2 regions of the Anthropogastromicrobium sp. genome follow, and region 1 is predicted to be linked to the other one. Evidence: a T-box and tRNA genes for the amino acid it is inferred to sense, from the RefSeq annotation. Region 1 holds a T-box; the other holds one or more tRNA genes.
The links. A T-box is a leader RNA that pairs with one kind of tRNA and senses whether it is charged. The one in region 1 lies ahead of tyrS (tyrosine--tRNA ligase), so its partner is inferred to be a tRNA-Tyr.
Positions count from the first base shown of each region.

Region 2: it encodes a tRNA-Tyr, which carries the amino acid that the T-box ahead of tyrS (tyrosine--tRNA ligase) is inferred to sense. The anticodon was not compared.

Region 1 covers NZ_JAXWCK010000061.1:28,969-35,644, forward strand. Annotated here, with positions in the region: gene WJP93_RS13645 (amino acid ABC transporter ATP-binding protein) at 1-497, shown strand, start outside; gene WJP93_RS13650 (transporter substrate-binding domain-containing protein) at 579-1,586, shown strand; T-box leader at 1,685-1,965, shown strand; gene tyrS (tyrosine--tRNA ligase) at 2,039-3,271, shown strand; gene WJP93_RS13660 (rhamnogalacturonan acetylesterase) at 3,552-4,769, shown strand; gene WJP93_RS13665 (GGDEF domain-containing protein) at 4,822-6,676, shown strand, end outside.
Region 2 covers NZ_JAXWCK010000057.1:54,576-61,251, reverse strand. Annotated here, with positions in the region: gene WJP93_RS12995 (AraC family transcriptional regulator) at 1-834, opposite strand, end outside; gene WJP93_RS12990 (HAD family phosphatase) at 996-1,727, shown strand; tRNA gene WJP93_RS12985 (tRNA-Leu) at 1,868-1,953, opposite strand; tRNA gene WJP93_RS12980 (tRNA-Tyr) at 1,975-2,056, opposite strand; gene WJP93_RS12975 (AtpZ/AtpI family protein) at 2,353-2,580, shown strand; gene WJP93_RS12970 (hypothetical protein) at 2,624-3,097, shown strand; gene WJP93_RS12965 (F0F1 ATP synthase subunit A) at 3,101-3,865, shown strand; gene atpE (ATP synthase F0 subunit C) at 3,904-4,182, shown strand; gene atpF (F0F1 ATP synthase subunit B) at 4,419-4,925, shown strand; gene atpH (ATP synthase F1 subunit delta) at 4,922-5,467, shown strand; gene atpA (F0F1 ATP synthase subunit alpha) at 5,498-6,676, shown strand, end outside.

The DNA.
Region 1 (6,676 bases):
AGAAAACGGCATTCGTATTCCAAAATTATAACTTGTTTGCCAACAAAACAGCATTGCAGAATGTAACGGAAGGCTTGATTGTCGGAAGAAAAATGCCAAAGGATGAGGCAAATAAAATAGCACACGAGGCATTAAAAAAGGTTGGCATGGAAGATCGAAGTGATTACTATCCGTCTCAGCTTTCAGGTGGTCAGCAGCAGCGTGTGGCGATTGCAAGGGCGATAGCAGTAAATCCAGAGATCATTTACTTTGATGAGCCGACATCGGCGCTAGATCCAGAGCTGACGGTAGAGGTGCTTGCGGTTATGAAGCGGCTTGCACAGGAAGGAATGACAATGCTTGTTGTTACCCATGAGATGAACTTCGCGCGAACAGTATCAAATCGTGTAATTTTCATGGAAAAGGGCGTGGTTGTGGAACAAGGATCATCGAAGGAGTTTTTTGAGCATCCTAAGGAAACGCGCACGAAGGAGTTCTTGCGAATCTTTCAGGAGTAATTCTTGCTTGTAAAAGCATTTCTGATAATGAAAATATCTATCAGTAATGCTTTTTCATAAAATAAAGAGGAGGAAACTATTATGACAATTAAGAAATTAATTCCATGCACATTAACAGCAGCAGTGCTTGCATCTGCCGCATTGACAGGCTGCTCTTCAAAGGGTACATCTGATAAGAGTACTACATCTGCAAAGACTTCTGCACAGGAGACAAAGGAGACTGCCACAAAGTCTGTCGAGACCAAGGATACTGAGGCAGGCAGCGGCGAAGTAAATACAAGCGCAGAGGCAAAGAGCGAGGAAGAATCAAAGAAGGCCGAGACTGAGCTTGGAAGCGAAGAAGTATCTACAGAAATCGGAACCGGCGAGTCAGCAGATGATCTTTTAGCACAGATTAAAGAGCGTGGTAGAATTATCGTAGCAATGGAAGGAACCTGGGCTCCGTGGACCTACCATGATGAGAATGATGATCTGGTTGGCTATGACGTAGAGGTAGCACAGAACATCGCAGAGAAACTTGGCGTAGAGGTTGAGTTTGTTGAGGGTGCATGGGATGGACTGCTTGCAGGTTTGGATGCAGGTCGCTACGATATCATGGTAAATGGTGTTGGCGTGACAGATGAGCGTGCAGAAAAGTACAACTTCTCTACCCCATATGCATACAACAAGACTGCTGTTATCGTTCGCGGTGACTACGATGAGATTTCTTCTATGGAAGATTTAAATGGAAAGAAGACTGCAAATACCATTTCTAGTACCTATGCAGCACAGGCAGAGGCATATGGTGCAACTGTTACCGGTGTTGATGATTTGAATCAGACCATCGAGCTGTTACTTTCCAAGCGTATTGATGCAACACTTAATGCAGAAGTTGTATTTAACGATTACAAGAAAGAGCATCCGGAAGCAGATGTCAAGATTGCAACCTACTCCGATCAGGTAGAGGAGATCGCAATTCCGATTCGTAAGGGTGATGATACCGTTACTCTTTTAGAGGCTGTAAATGATGCACTTGATGAGATGGCAAAGGATGGCACACTGACCGAGCTGTCTGAGAAGTACTTCGGAATGGATATTTCTAAGAAATAAAAAAAGCGTAATTGGATATTTTAAAAGAAAAAAGCTAACGGAGTCAAGATAGTAAAAATAATGACTTGACATTTTTTAATCACATTGTTATACTCTGTGTATCAGCGTTGAGGAGAACAAGTACTGATAAGGGAAACCAACAGAGAGCAGCCGGTAGGTGAGAGGCGCAGGGGAAGCTTATAAGGAATACCTCTCTGAGCTCTGCACCGAACTTGCGATTTTGCAAAAGTAGACTGCAGCGGCGTGGCAGCCGTTATCTTGTCAGAGTATTCGCAGATTGACTGGATTATTTTTACAGGATGCGTGTACTTGAAAGGCAGTTTGTGTGAGCAGACTGTGAAGAAAGGTGGTACCACGAGATTTCGCCCTCGTCCTTTTGTTAGGACGGGGGCTTTGTATTTAGAAAAGTTCTCAGGCGAAAGTAATAAAAGCGCAGAAAAGGAGAAAAAATCATGCAGGTTTACGAAGAATTAGTAGCAAGAGGGCTGATTGCCCAGGTAACAGATGAGGAGCGTATCCGCGATCTCGTTAATAATGGAAAGGCTGTATTTTACATCGGATTCGACCCGACAGCAGACAGCCTTCATGTAGGTCACTTCATGGCACTGTGCTTAATGAAGAGACTTCAGATGGCAGGAAACAAGCCGATTGCACTGATTGGTGGCGGTACTGCAATGATCGGAGATCCGTCTGGAAAGACCGATATGAGAAAGATGATGACAAAGGAGACAATCGAGCATAATGTAGAGTGCTTCAAGAAGCAGATGGCACGTTTTATTGATTTCTCTGATGGCAAGGCACTGCTTGTTAATAATGCAGACTGGCTGTTAAATTTAAACTATATTGATGTACTCAGAGAGGTTGGACCGCATTTTAGCGTAAACAGAATGCTGACAGCTGAGTGCTACAAGCAGAGAATGGAGCGTGGATTAAGCTTCTTAGAGTTTAACTACATGATTATGCAGAGCTACGACTTCTATATGCTGTTCCAGAAATACGGCTGCAACCTTCAGTTTGGTGGTGATGACCAGTGGTCCAACATGTTAGGAGGTACCGAGCTGATCCGTCGTAAGCTGGGAGAGGACGCAGGTGCAATGACCATCACGCTGCTGTTAAACTCCGAGGGTAAGAAGATGGGTAAGACTGTTTCAGGTGCTGTATGGCTGGATCCAGAGAAGACAAGCCCATACGACTTCTACCAGTACTGGAGAAACGTTGCTGATGCAGACGTTTTAAAGTGTATCCGTATGCTGACATTCCTTCCGCTTGAGCAGATCGATGAGATGGATAAGTGGGAAGGAAGCCAGTTAAATAAGGCAAAGGAAATCTTAGCATTTGAGTTGACAAAGCTTGTTCACGGTGAGGAAGAAGCAAAGAAGGCTGAGAGCGCAGCAAAGGCATTGTTTGGTGCAGGAAATGCAGCAGAGATTCCTGCAGTTGAGCTTAGCGCAGCTGATTTTGCAGAAGGTGAAGGTGAGAAGCTTGATATCTTAAGTCTTCTTGTAAAGGCAGGTCTTGCTAAGTCACGTTCAGAGGCGCGCCGTGCAGTAGAGCAGGGTGGTGTCAGTGCAAACGATGAGAAGGTAACAGATATCCGCATGAGCTTTGCAGCAAATGAGATCCCGGCAGAAGGACTCGTGATTAAGAAGGGTAAGAAGAACTTTAAGAAGATTGTCGTTGCATAAAGATTACGAACTGATAATAATAGAGACAGGTATTGACAGAAGTTGATACCTGTCTTTTTTTCGAATGGGCGTCCAGTGAACTGTAACAAAACTGGTCCGACGACGAAACCATTGCACCGAATGGCTTTGCAAAAGATAGCCTACAAAAAGGTTGCAAGAATTATAAAAAGGGAGTATTATATAAACAAAACTGGAAAAACACACAAATCAGAGCGCTAAAACCGATATAAAAACGGTCAAGATGCTGTGAAATATGAAAATAAGAGGAGATATAACGATTATGATACATACGCTGGATACTAAGGCGGCAGACTATATTCCTGAGCTTGGTGACGGCTTTGAGGAAGGCAGTGAGGGAAGCGAAAACGCACAGGGATTGCAGGTAGCTGATTACTATGCTGATGCAGATGGCGAGGGCATTTATTACATCACATATAAAATAGAGACTGCCAAAGAAATAGAGCAGCTATTTGTATTTGCAGGAAGAAAGCAGCTATTGCGTCTTGGAAAAAGAAAGGCAGGAGAGGTGATTGAGGGAACACTTTATCTGCATTTTGGTGAGATGATCCCGCGTTTTCACAGCGAGTGCATGACGATCACAAAGATTGGCTTTTCAGTGGCATGTGAGGATCTGACGAAATTAAAGAGTGTTGGCATGGCAGCAGAGAAGCTTTCTGCAAAGACAAAAATTCCGGCAATCTATCTGGCAGGAGATTCCACAGTTACTGATCAGACTTGTCCAAAGCCATATATGCCGGGCGGATGCTACAGTTCATGGGGACAGTGCCTTGCGTATTTTATCGGAGAAAGTACAGCTATTGATAATCAGGCGCACAGCGGACTTACCACAGAAACCTTTCGCAATGAGGGACACTACGATATCGTAAAGAAGTATATTCGTCCGGGCGATTTTTGCTTGTTTCAGTTTGGCCACAACGATCAGAAACTGGCACATTTGCAGGCACAGACAGGTTATAAAGAAAATTTGATGAATTATGTAAATGAGATTCGTGGACTGTGCGGAGTCCCGATTCTTGTAACACCGCTTGCGCGCAATACCTGGAAGGATGACGGCACCTACAATGATCTTTTAGCAGAGCATGCACAGGCTGTTTTTGAGGTAGGGGAAGAGACTGGTGTGCCTGTAATTGACCTTCATAAATATGCGGCAGATCTGATCAAGAAAAATGGAAAAGAGGCTAGTCGTGTCTATTTCCACCCGGGAGATATGACACACACAAACGAGTATGGCTCATTTTTGTTTGCACATTTTATCGCAAGAGAATTGAGCAAGCTAGATCCTCTCACTTTCGCGATTGATGTGCAGGATGAAGAAGACTTTACACCAGATGAGCATACAGCCATTTTGACAGGAACAAGCATGGCAGCAGGACGTAAAGATGAGCAAAAGGAAGTCTTTGATGCGATGGAGCGTGCCGGGGATAATCTTGTGGCAGCTGTGGAAAAGGCGAAAAAAGATGCAGAAATGATGAAGTAAATTTTGATTTTTATAGAAACAAGACTATTGGCTCAAAAAAGGAGGGATAAAAATGCAGGAGCGCTGTAAAATAGGGGTTGTGATTGGCAATGCTAACTCACCGCACGCAATCAACATTATGAAGGGAATTGACCAGGCATCAAAGGAGTGCGATGTGCAGTTAATGTATTTTATGAATGTGAGCAGTCCTTATACAGCGCAGCTGTATCCACCTGATACATCCATAGGATGGGATTATCAAAAAAGTGCAATTTATGATTATGCGAGATATGTCAAAGCAGATGTCTTAATTATGACATATGGCATGATGAGCATTTTTATGAAGAGTGATTACGGAAAGCAGTATCTGGAATATTTTCGCAATGTTCCATGTGTGCTCATAAATGAGCAGACCAACAGACCTAATTGGACTTCTATTATTGTCGATAATTATAATGGAATGTATGAATTAGTGGAACATTTAGTGCGTGATCATGGGTATCATAATTTTGCTTTTTTGGCAGGACCGCCTGGAAATACAGATGCCGGCCAGCGAAAAAGAGCATTTTTAGATGTTATGAAAAAATATGATCTGCCAATGGATGAAAGCCACATTGAAACAGGCGATTTTTCAGAGTGTGTACAGACACAGGTAAATGCACTGTTAGATCGAATCCCTAATCTTCAGGCAATAGTATGTGCTAATGATGTGATGGCACTGACTGCTTATCAGGAATGTGAAAAGCGTGGACTTCATATTGGAAATGATATTGCTGTTACTGGTTTTGATGACTGGGAGCGTATTCGTCACGTGCCAGTGCCAATCACGACAATTCATCAGGATTCTGAACGGTCAGGATATATGGCTGTTTATAGTGCACTTGAGCTGGCGCGAAGCGGTCATGGGAAAAATATTGTGATACCAGCGAAGGTATGTGTTCGTGAATCATGTGGCTGTACATGTAAGCAGTTTTCAGGTTTTGATCAAATTGAAAACATGGGGCAAAAATTTGTCTATGAAAAACAAAGAAATACAGTATATCGTCAAAAAACATGGATGGTTCCTATGATCTCCAGAAACATGCTTATTGCATTGCAGGATCGTGAGAAATTTCTTAAAAATGCATTAACGCCAATGTCCTTTTTTGGCGTTAAAACGGCGCAGCTTTATGTCTTTAGAAATCCAGTTGAATATAATATAGAAAAGGGCTGGGAATTTCCAAATACGATTTATCTGGTTGCGTGTCAGGATGGAGAACGCGTAGAGGTATTTGATGAATATAAAAATGAGGTCTCTTTAGAAGAATGCGGATTTTATGATGAAGGAAGTGTACGCTATCAGCATCAGCCGAGTGTATTTTGCCTTCAGTCTGGCTCAACGCAGTATGGTGTGTTAAGTGTTGAGATTACACCAGAGGAAGTGGACATGGTCTATTTGATCAGTATTCAAATGGCAAATGCGCTGATGGCGTATCATGCAGAAAAAAAGCGTTTGTCTGTTCAGCGCGAGCGCGAGCTTTTGCTTGAGGAGCTTCGAAGCAAAAATGAAATTTTAAATTTTGTGTCAGAGCGAGATGAGCTGACTCAGATTAAAAATCGCCGTGGCTTTATGGAACAGGCAATGAAAATGAATCGTATTTATAAAAATAGAAAAGCAATTATTCTGTTTGCTGATATGGATGGATTAAAACAAATCAATGATAATTATGGTCACGCAGCAGGAGATATTGCAATTTGTGCCTGTGCAGATATTTTAAAGAAAGCTGCCGGAGTACATGGTATAGCAGGACGCCTTGGCGGTGATGAATTTGCACTCATGATGATTGGCGATGAAACGCGTGCAATTGAATTGATGGAGACTGTGCAAAAAGAGATTGCCATGTATAATGCACAAGGAAAAAATAAGTTCGCAATTGATATGTCGGTTG
Region 2 (6,676 bases), on a different contig from region 1:
GCCTTTGATTTTTTTGTAGCATCGGATAAAGTAACTGCAATCTGTGTAGCCAACCTCATGGGCGATGAAGGAGACATCGTGGTTGGAAAAAAGCAGCATGTTTTCAGCAGCATTGATCCTAGTGGTGGTAATGTACTCCTTGCAGGTCATCTGATAGCGGCGATAAAAATTCAAAGAGAAGGTTGAGTGGGACAGACCGCACATAGCGGCAAGTGATTCTACGGTCAGCTCATCAAAATAGTGGGTGTCAATGTATTCACAAATTCGGTCAAAGCTAACCTCATAGGAGGGGTGTACGCCAGACACTGAAAAATAGTTTTTGTCTTTTTGCCAAAAACGAACAAGCTTGCTGACAATTTTTCGAAGATCGGCAGTCAGAATCATAGAGCTTACAAAATCCCTTCTTTGATATTCCAAAAGAATTTCAGAAAACAAGGGCTCCAAATTCATTTCCTGAACCTGCTCAGGGGAAAAGAGGCAGGGACAGTGAAGAACATGGACGCTGTGAAGAACGGCTCTTAAATCAAGCACATCCATTTTACAGGAAGGAAGAAGATCAGGATCAAATTTAATCACATCGTATTGAGAAGAGAAAATGTCCTTTTCCAGAGCAATTGAATGCATACATCTTGGTGGAAAAAGGATCACGCAGCCGCGAGTACCCGTTACAAGTGTGTTATCCATGGAGACAGTAATCGTACCCTGATGAATGTAGAGAAGCTCTGCATAGTAGTGCCAGTGTGCAGGAATTGGCAGAGGGGAGGTGTTGCTGTCAAAAAGAAATACCTCATAGGGGGAGACAATTGGGTCAATATATTCGTATAAATTGTTCATAAAATTTCAACTTTGCCTTTCGTCAAAATCATTATAATTCTATCTAATATGATAGTAGCAAGAGGATGCATTTGTCAAGAGAGCAAGATTGTGATACAATGCAAAGGAACAAATTGAAATTTTATACAGGTAAAATTTAAGAGAAAAGAGAGGCAACTAGTATGGAAGAAAAGGTGAATGAGACAACCGTGCAAGTTGATGCAGAATTGAATAAAAAAAAGAAAGTGTGGGAAAGCGATATCCACGGTGCGATTTTCGATGTGGATGGCACACTTCTTGATTCTATGGTGATCTGGGAAGAGGCAGCGGTACGCTATCTAAATAGCCTTGGATTAGAACCAGAGGAAAATCTTTCCGAGAAGATCATGACTATGTCGATGGAAGAGGGTGCAGACTATTTAATTGATCACTATGGTGTGAGTTTGACGAGGACGCAGATTCTTGACGGTATACGCGAGCTTATACGCGGCTTCTATGAGGATGAGGTGCAGCTAAAACCAGGTGTAGAACAGGTAATTAAGTTGCTTGCATCAAAAGACATTCCGATGATTATTGCAACCTCAAGTGACAGTGCATGTGTTACAGCTGGCTTAAAGCGTCTTGGTGTTTGGAGGTATTTTAAAGGAATTTTGACATGCAGTGATATTGGAAAGGGAAAGACAGAGCCAGATATTTATCTTGCCGCTGCAAAAGAGATTGGAAGTAAGCCTTCAGAAACAGTTGTATTTGAGGACGCACTTCATGCTATTGTTACTGCAAAGAATGCAGGCTTTATTACTGTGGGTATTTATGATTCATATAATCAGGACGAGGAGAAGATTAGAAAGATTGCAGACTTTTACTATAAGAATTGGGATGAAGTGAGCAATTCTAAAAACATTCTGATTCGCTGATATTAGTAAGAAACGGCTTACTCGCGCCTATCATGCACAAAACCGCTTCCCGGTCATTTAGCTTTCCGGGAAGCGGTAAAAAACAAAACAAACAAAAATGAGAAAAAGAAAAACAGCAATCTTTCGATTACTGTTTTCAATGCCGCAGACCGGAATCGAACCGGTACGGGTATCACTACCCACGGGATTTTAAGTCCCGGGCGTCTGCCAGTTCCGCCACTGCGGCATAGCTTCTTGTGAAGCTCAATGGATGGAGGTGGATTCGAACCACCGAAGCAAGTTGCAGCAGATTTACAGTCTGTCCCCTTTGGCCACTCGGGAATCCATCCATGTCATATTTCCTTGACAGTTATGAATGATACCACAACTCAGAACAAAATGCAAGCACTTTTTCAAATTTTTTCAAAAAAATTTTCAATTCGTGTTTTTCATAGACACGCAAACCGTTTTGTGTAAATTTGAACACGAGGAAATCATTGTCTATTGAAGACATAAACGAAAGAAATTATAATCGACTATGCTAATTATAGTAGTTTTTGGAAAGAGTTTTATAGAAAATTTTCTTTTCTTTTCCGTTAAAAACTGTTATACTAGTTAGCAAATGGTGAAAGGATGGTGGCTGTTTGTGATTATTCAGTTAGGACTGACACTTGTGATCCCTCTCCTTGCATGTCTGTATTTTTGTTATTGGCTTTGTGAACATACAGGTGTAGGCAGCTGGGTTTATATCATCGGCTTGATCTTTGGGATCGGAGCCGGCATTATGACCTGGTATAAGCTGTATTTGCGTGCGAAAAAGCATAATAATAAAAAGAAGGACAAGAAACCATTCGGATTTAATGATCATGTTTAATGATGGCATGAATTGTTATCATTAAGAAAGGGAAGGTGAGAGAATGAGAAGTGTATCTCCTGCGGTAAAGCAGGAAACGATGCGGATTGCATCTGGAACTGCCATTGGTGTTGTACTGATGTGGGTTGTATTTTTCTTTCTTCATCAGGCGAATCCGGAAAAGATACCGTTTGATTATACGGTATTTCTTGCCGGCATTGGCGGTTTTATTTTTGCAGCTGGAAATTTCTTTTTGATGGGACTTACCGTTCAGAAGGTAGCTGCAGAGACAGACGAAGGCAGAGCGCGTCAGCGCATGCAGGTTAGTCAGCGTCAAAGAACGCTTTTAATGCTTGCGTGGGGTGTTGTAGCGCTTGCAGCTCCGTGTTTTAATGGGGCAGCCGGAATTATTCCGCTTCTGTTTCCTAGTATGGTAATAAAAATTTATTATCTTACAATTGGAAAAGCTAAGCTTGCGCAGGAAAAAAAGGACAGCCAGTCAGCTGATCCCACAGCTGGGAAAGGAAGTGAACAGTAAACAATGGATTTTGACATTTCAGGAGCTCAGGTGTTTTTTACGATTCCGACGAACATTCCTATTCTGGGTGATCTTCAGATCAGTGAGACTATGGTGGTCAGCTGGATTGTCATGGCAGTTATTGCAGTGCTTTGCCTGTGGCTGACACATGACTTAAAAGTAACAAACATCTCAAAGCGTCAGGCAGTGGCTGAGTTTCTGGTAGAAAAGGCGAACAACTTTGTGCGTGGCAATACGGGTGGCTATAAGTTTGACTACATGATTCCGTTTATCGCAGCGTTGTTTACCACAAGTGTATTTTCAAATCTGATCAGTCTTCTTGGTCTTCGAAGCCCAACGGCAGATCTGTCAACAGAGGCAGCATGGGCAGTGGTTGTATTTATTATGATCACGGCAAAGAAGATCCAGACTAACAAGCTTGGCGGATATTTAAAGGGCTTTACACAGCCAATTCCAGTTATGACGCCGTTTAACATTTTGTCTGAGCTGGCAACACCAGTCAGCATGGCATGCCGTCATTTTGGAAATATTCTGTCTGGTGTCGTTATTGATGGTTTGATTTACGCAGCGCTTGCAACTGCAACAAAGGCGCTGTTTGGTCTGATTCCTGGCGCAGTAGGCAATGTGCTTGGAACAATTCCGTTTTTGTCGGTGGGTCTTCCGGCAATTACATCTTTATATTTTGACTGGTTCTCAGGTGTTATGCAGGCATTCATTTTCTGTATGCTGACGATTATGTATATCGCAAACGCCGCAGAAGAGGGCTGATAAAACAAAAAAGATTTTTCTAACAGGAGGAAAAAAGAATGGATTTTACAGTATTGGCTAAAGGTATTGCTCTTGCAGGTTGTGCAATTGGTGCAGGCTGCTCTTTGATCGCAGGTATCGGACCTGGTATTGGTGAAGGTAACGCAGTAGCAAAGGCACTTGAGGCAATTGGACGTCAGCCAGAGTGCAAGGGTGATGTTACAAGTACCATGCTTCTTGGTTGTGCCGTTGCAGAGACTACCGGTATTTATGGTTTCGTTACCGGTCTTCTTTTGATCTTTGTTGCACCTGGTATGTTCATGAATTTCTTGGGCTAATCCGGGTCGAAAAGTTACAAGCTGATCATGCTTGCATGAGGAAGCTTGTGACCTTGAGACCCGCAAAAACATGAGAATGCAGCGATTTTCGAAGAAAATCAGCGAATTCGAATGTTTTTAGAATTGCGAGAGCTGCAAAGCAGCGGAGCAATTCGTGGGCATTATAAAGTATATAAAAGACATATTTGGATTCTAACACAAAATGTGCTAGAACCAAAGAAAGGCATGGTTGACACATGAAGGAAGTACAGGAACTGGTAGGAATTGTGCCGTGGACATTCGTTGCACAGATCTGTAATTTGTTTCTGACTGTTTTTCTAGTGAAAAAGTTCCTTTTTGACCGTATTAATAAGGTAGTGGAAGAGAGAAAGCAGATGGCAGACTCCCAGATCGCAGACGCGACAAAAGCCAAGGAAGAGGCGAAGACGATGCGCGATCAATACGAGGCAAGCATTTCAAACGCAAAGGATGAGGCAAGACAGATCATTTCCGATGCTCAAAAGAGTGCTACCGAGAGAGGTGAGGCGATTGTTGCTGACGCAAAGAAGGAAGCAGTTGCCATCAAGGAAAAGGCATCTGCTGATATCGCCAAGGAGCGCACTGCTGCATTCCAGCAGATGAAGTCCGAGATCGGTGATATTGCCGTATCCATTGCCGGAAAGGTGATTGAAAAGGAAGTAAAGGAAGCAGATCATCAGAAACTGATTGATGAGTTTATTTCAGATGTAGGTGAGGCATCATGACAAAAACCGGAAAGCTATATGGAGATAGTCTGTATGAGTTAGCGCTTGAAAAGGATGTTGAGCAGCGCACATACAGCAAAGAGCTGCTTGATGAGCTTCGCATTGTAAAGAGTCTTTTTGATGAAAATCCAGATTACATTAGGCTGCTGCAGGAGCCATCTATTCCAAGAAAAACAAGACTTGGACTTATTGATAAGGCATTTGGCGCGCAGGCTGATGAGTATCTTGTGAATTTTCTAAAGCTTTTATGCGAAGAAGAACTTTTATCCGAGTTTTCAGGATGTGAGGAAGAATACAGGCAGCGCTTCCAGAAGGATCACAATATCGCTGAGGCACATGTTGTCAGTGCAGTGACCTTGAGCAGTCAGCAAAAGGCGGCACTTAAGGCGAAGCTTGAAGAGGTCTGGAAGAAGGAAATCATATTGGTCACAAAGACCGATCCAAACCTTATGGGCGGTTTGAAAGTTGAAATAGAAGGACGGCAGCTGGACGGAAGCGTCCGCGGCCGATTGGAGAGACTGCATAAGCTGATTGAGCAGTAAAAAAGCATATGCAGAAGTGAGGACGAACGAATGAATCTGAAACCAGAAGAAATCTCCAAGGTTATTCGAAGCCAGATTAAATATTATTCGAATGCCTTGGAGCAAAGTGAAATTGGCACCGTTTTGACAGTCGGCGACGGCATTGTGCGTGCCAGCGGATTATCAAACTGCATGGCAGGTGAGCTGCTTGCATTTGAAAATGGTGCATATGGTCTGGCTCAGAACCTTGAAGAAAACCGTGTATCTATTGTGCTTTTAGGCGCAGATGACGGTATCAGCGAGGGTCAGACTGTAAAGAGAACTGGAAAGGTAGTGTCTGTGCCGGTAGGCGATGCACTGCTTGGACGTGTTGTAGATGCACTTGGACAGCCAATTGACGGCAAAGGACCGGTAGCAGCAAGCGAGTACCGTCCGATTGAGCGTCAGGCACCGGGTATCTGTGACCGTCAGCCAGTTAAGGAGCCGCTTCAGACAGGAATTAAGGCAATAGATTCCATGATTCCGATTGGAAGAGGACAAAGAGAGCTTATTATCGGAGACCGTCAGACTGGTAAGACTGCGATTGCCGTTGATACGATTATTAACCAGAAAGGCAAGGGCGTTATCTGTATTTATGTTGCAATTGGACAGAAGCGTTCTTCTGTTGCATCCATTGTATCCGAACTGGAGAAAAATGGTGCGATGGAGTATAGTATCGTTGTTGCAGCAACGGCATCCGATGCAAATGCATTAAAATATATTGCGCCATATTCAGGCTGCAGTATGGGTGAGTATTTCATGGAAAATGGACGTCACGTGCTGATCATCTATGATGATTTAAGTAAGCATGCAGAGTCTTACCGTGCACTTTCGTTGCTGATCCGTCGTCCACCGGGCCGTGAGGCTTATCCTGGCGACGTTTTCTACCTGCATTCACGTCTGCTTGAGCGTGCATCTAAGCTGTCAAATGAGCTGGGAGGTGGTTCCCTTACCGCGCTTCCGATCATTGAGACACAGGCAGGTGATGTATCTGCTTATATTCCGACAAATGTTATTTCCATCACAGACGGACAGATCTTTTTGGAGACTGAGCTTTTCCACTCAGGTATTCGCCCAGCTGTAAACCCTGGTATCTCTGTATCACGAGTAGGTGGAAATGCACAGATTAAGGCGATGAAGAAGGTTGCCGGAACATTAAAGCTTATTTATTCACAGTATCGAGAGCTGCAA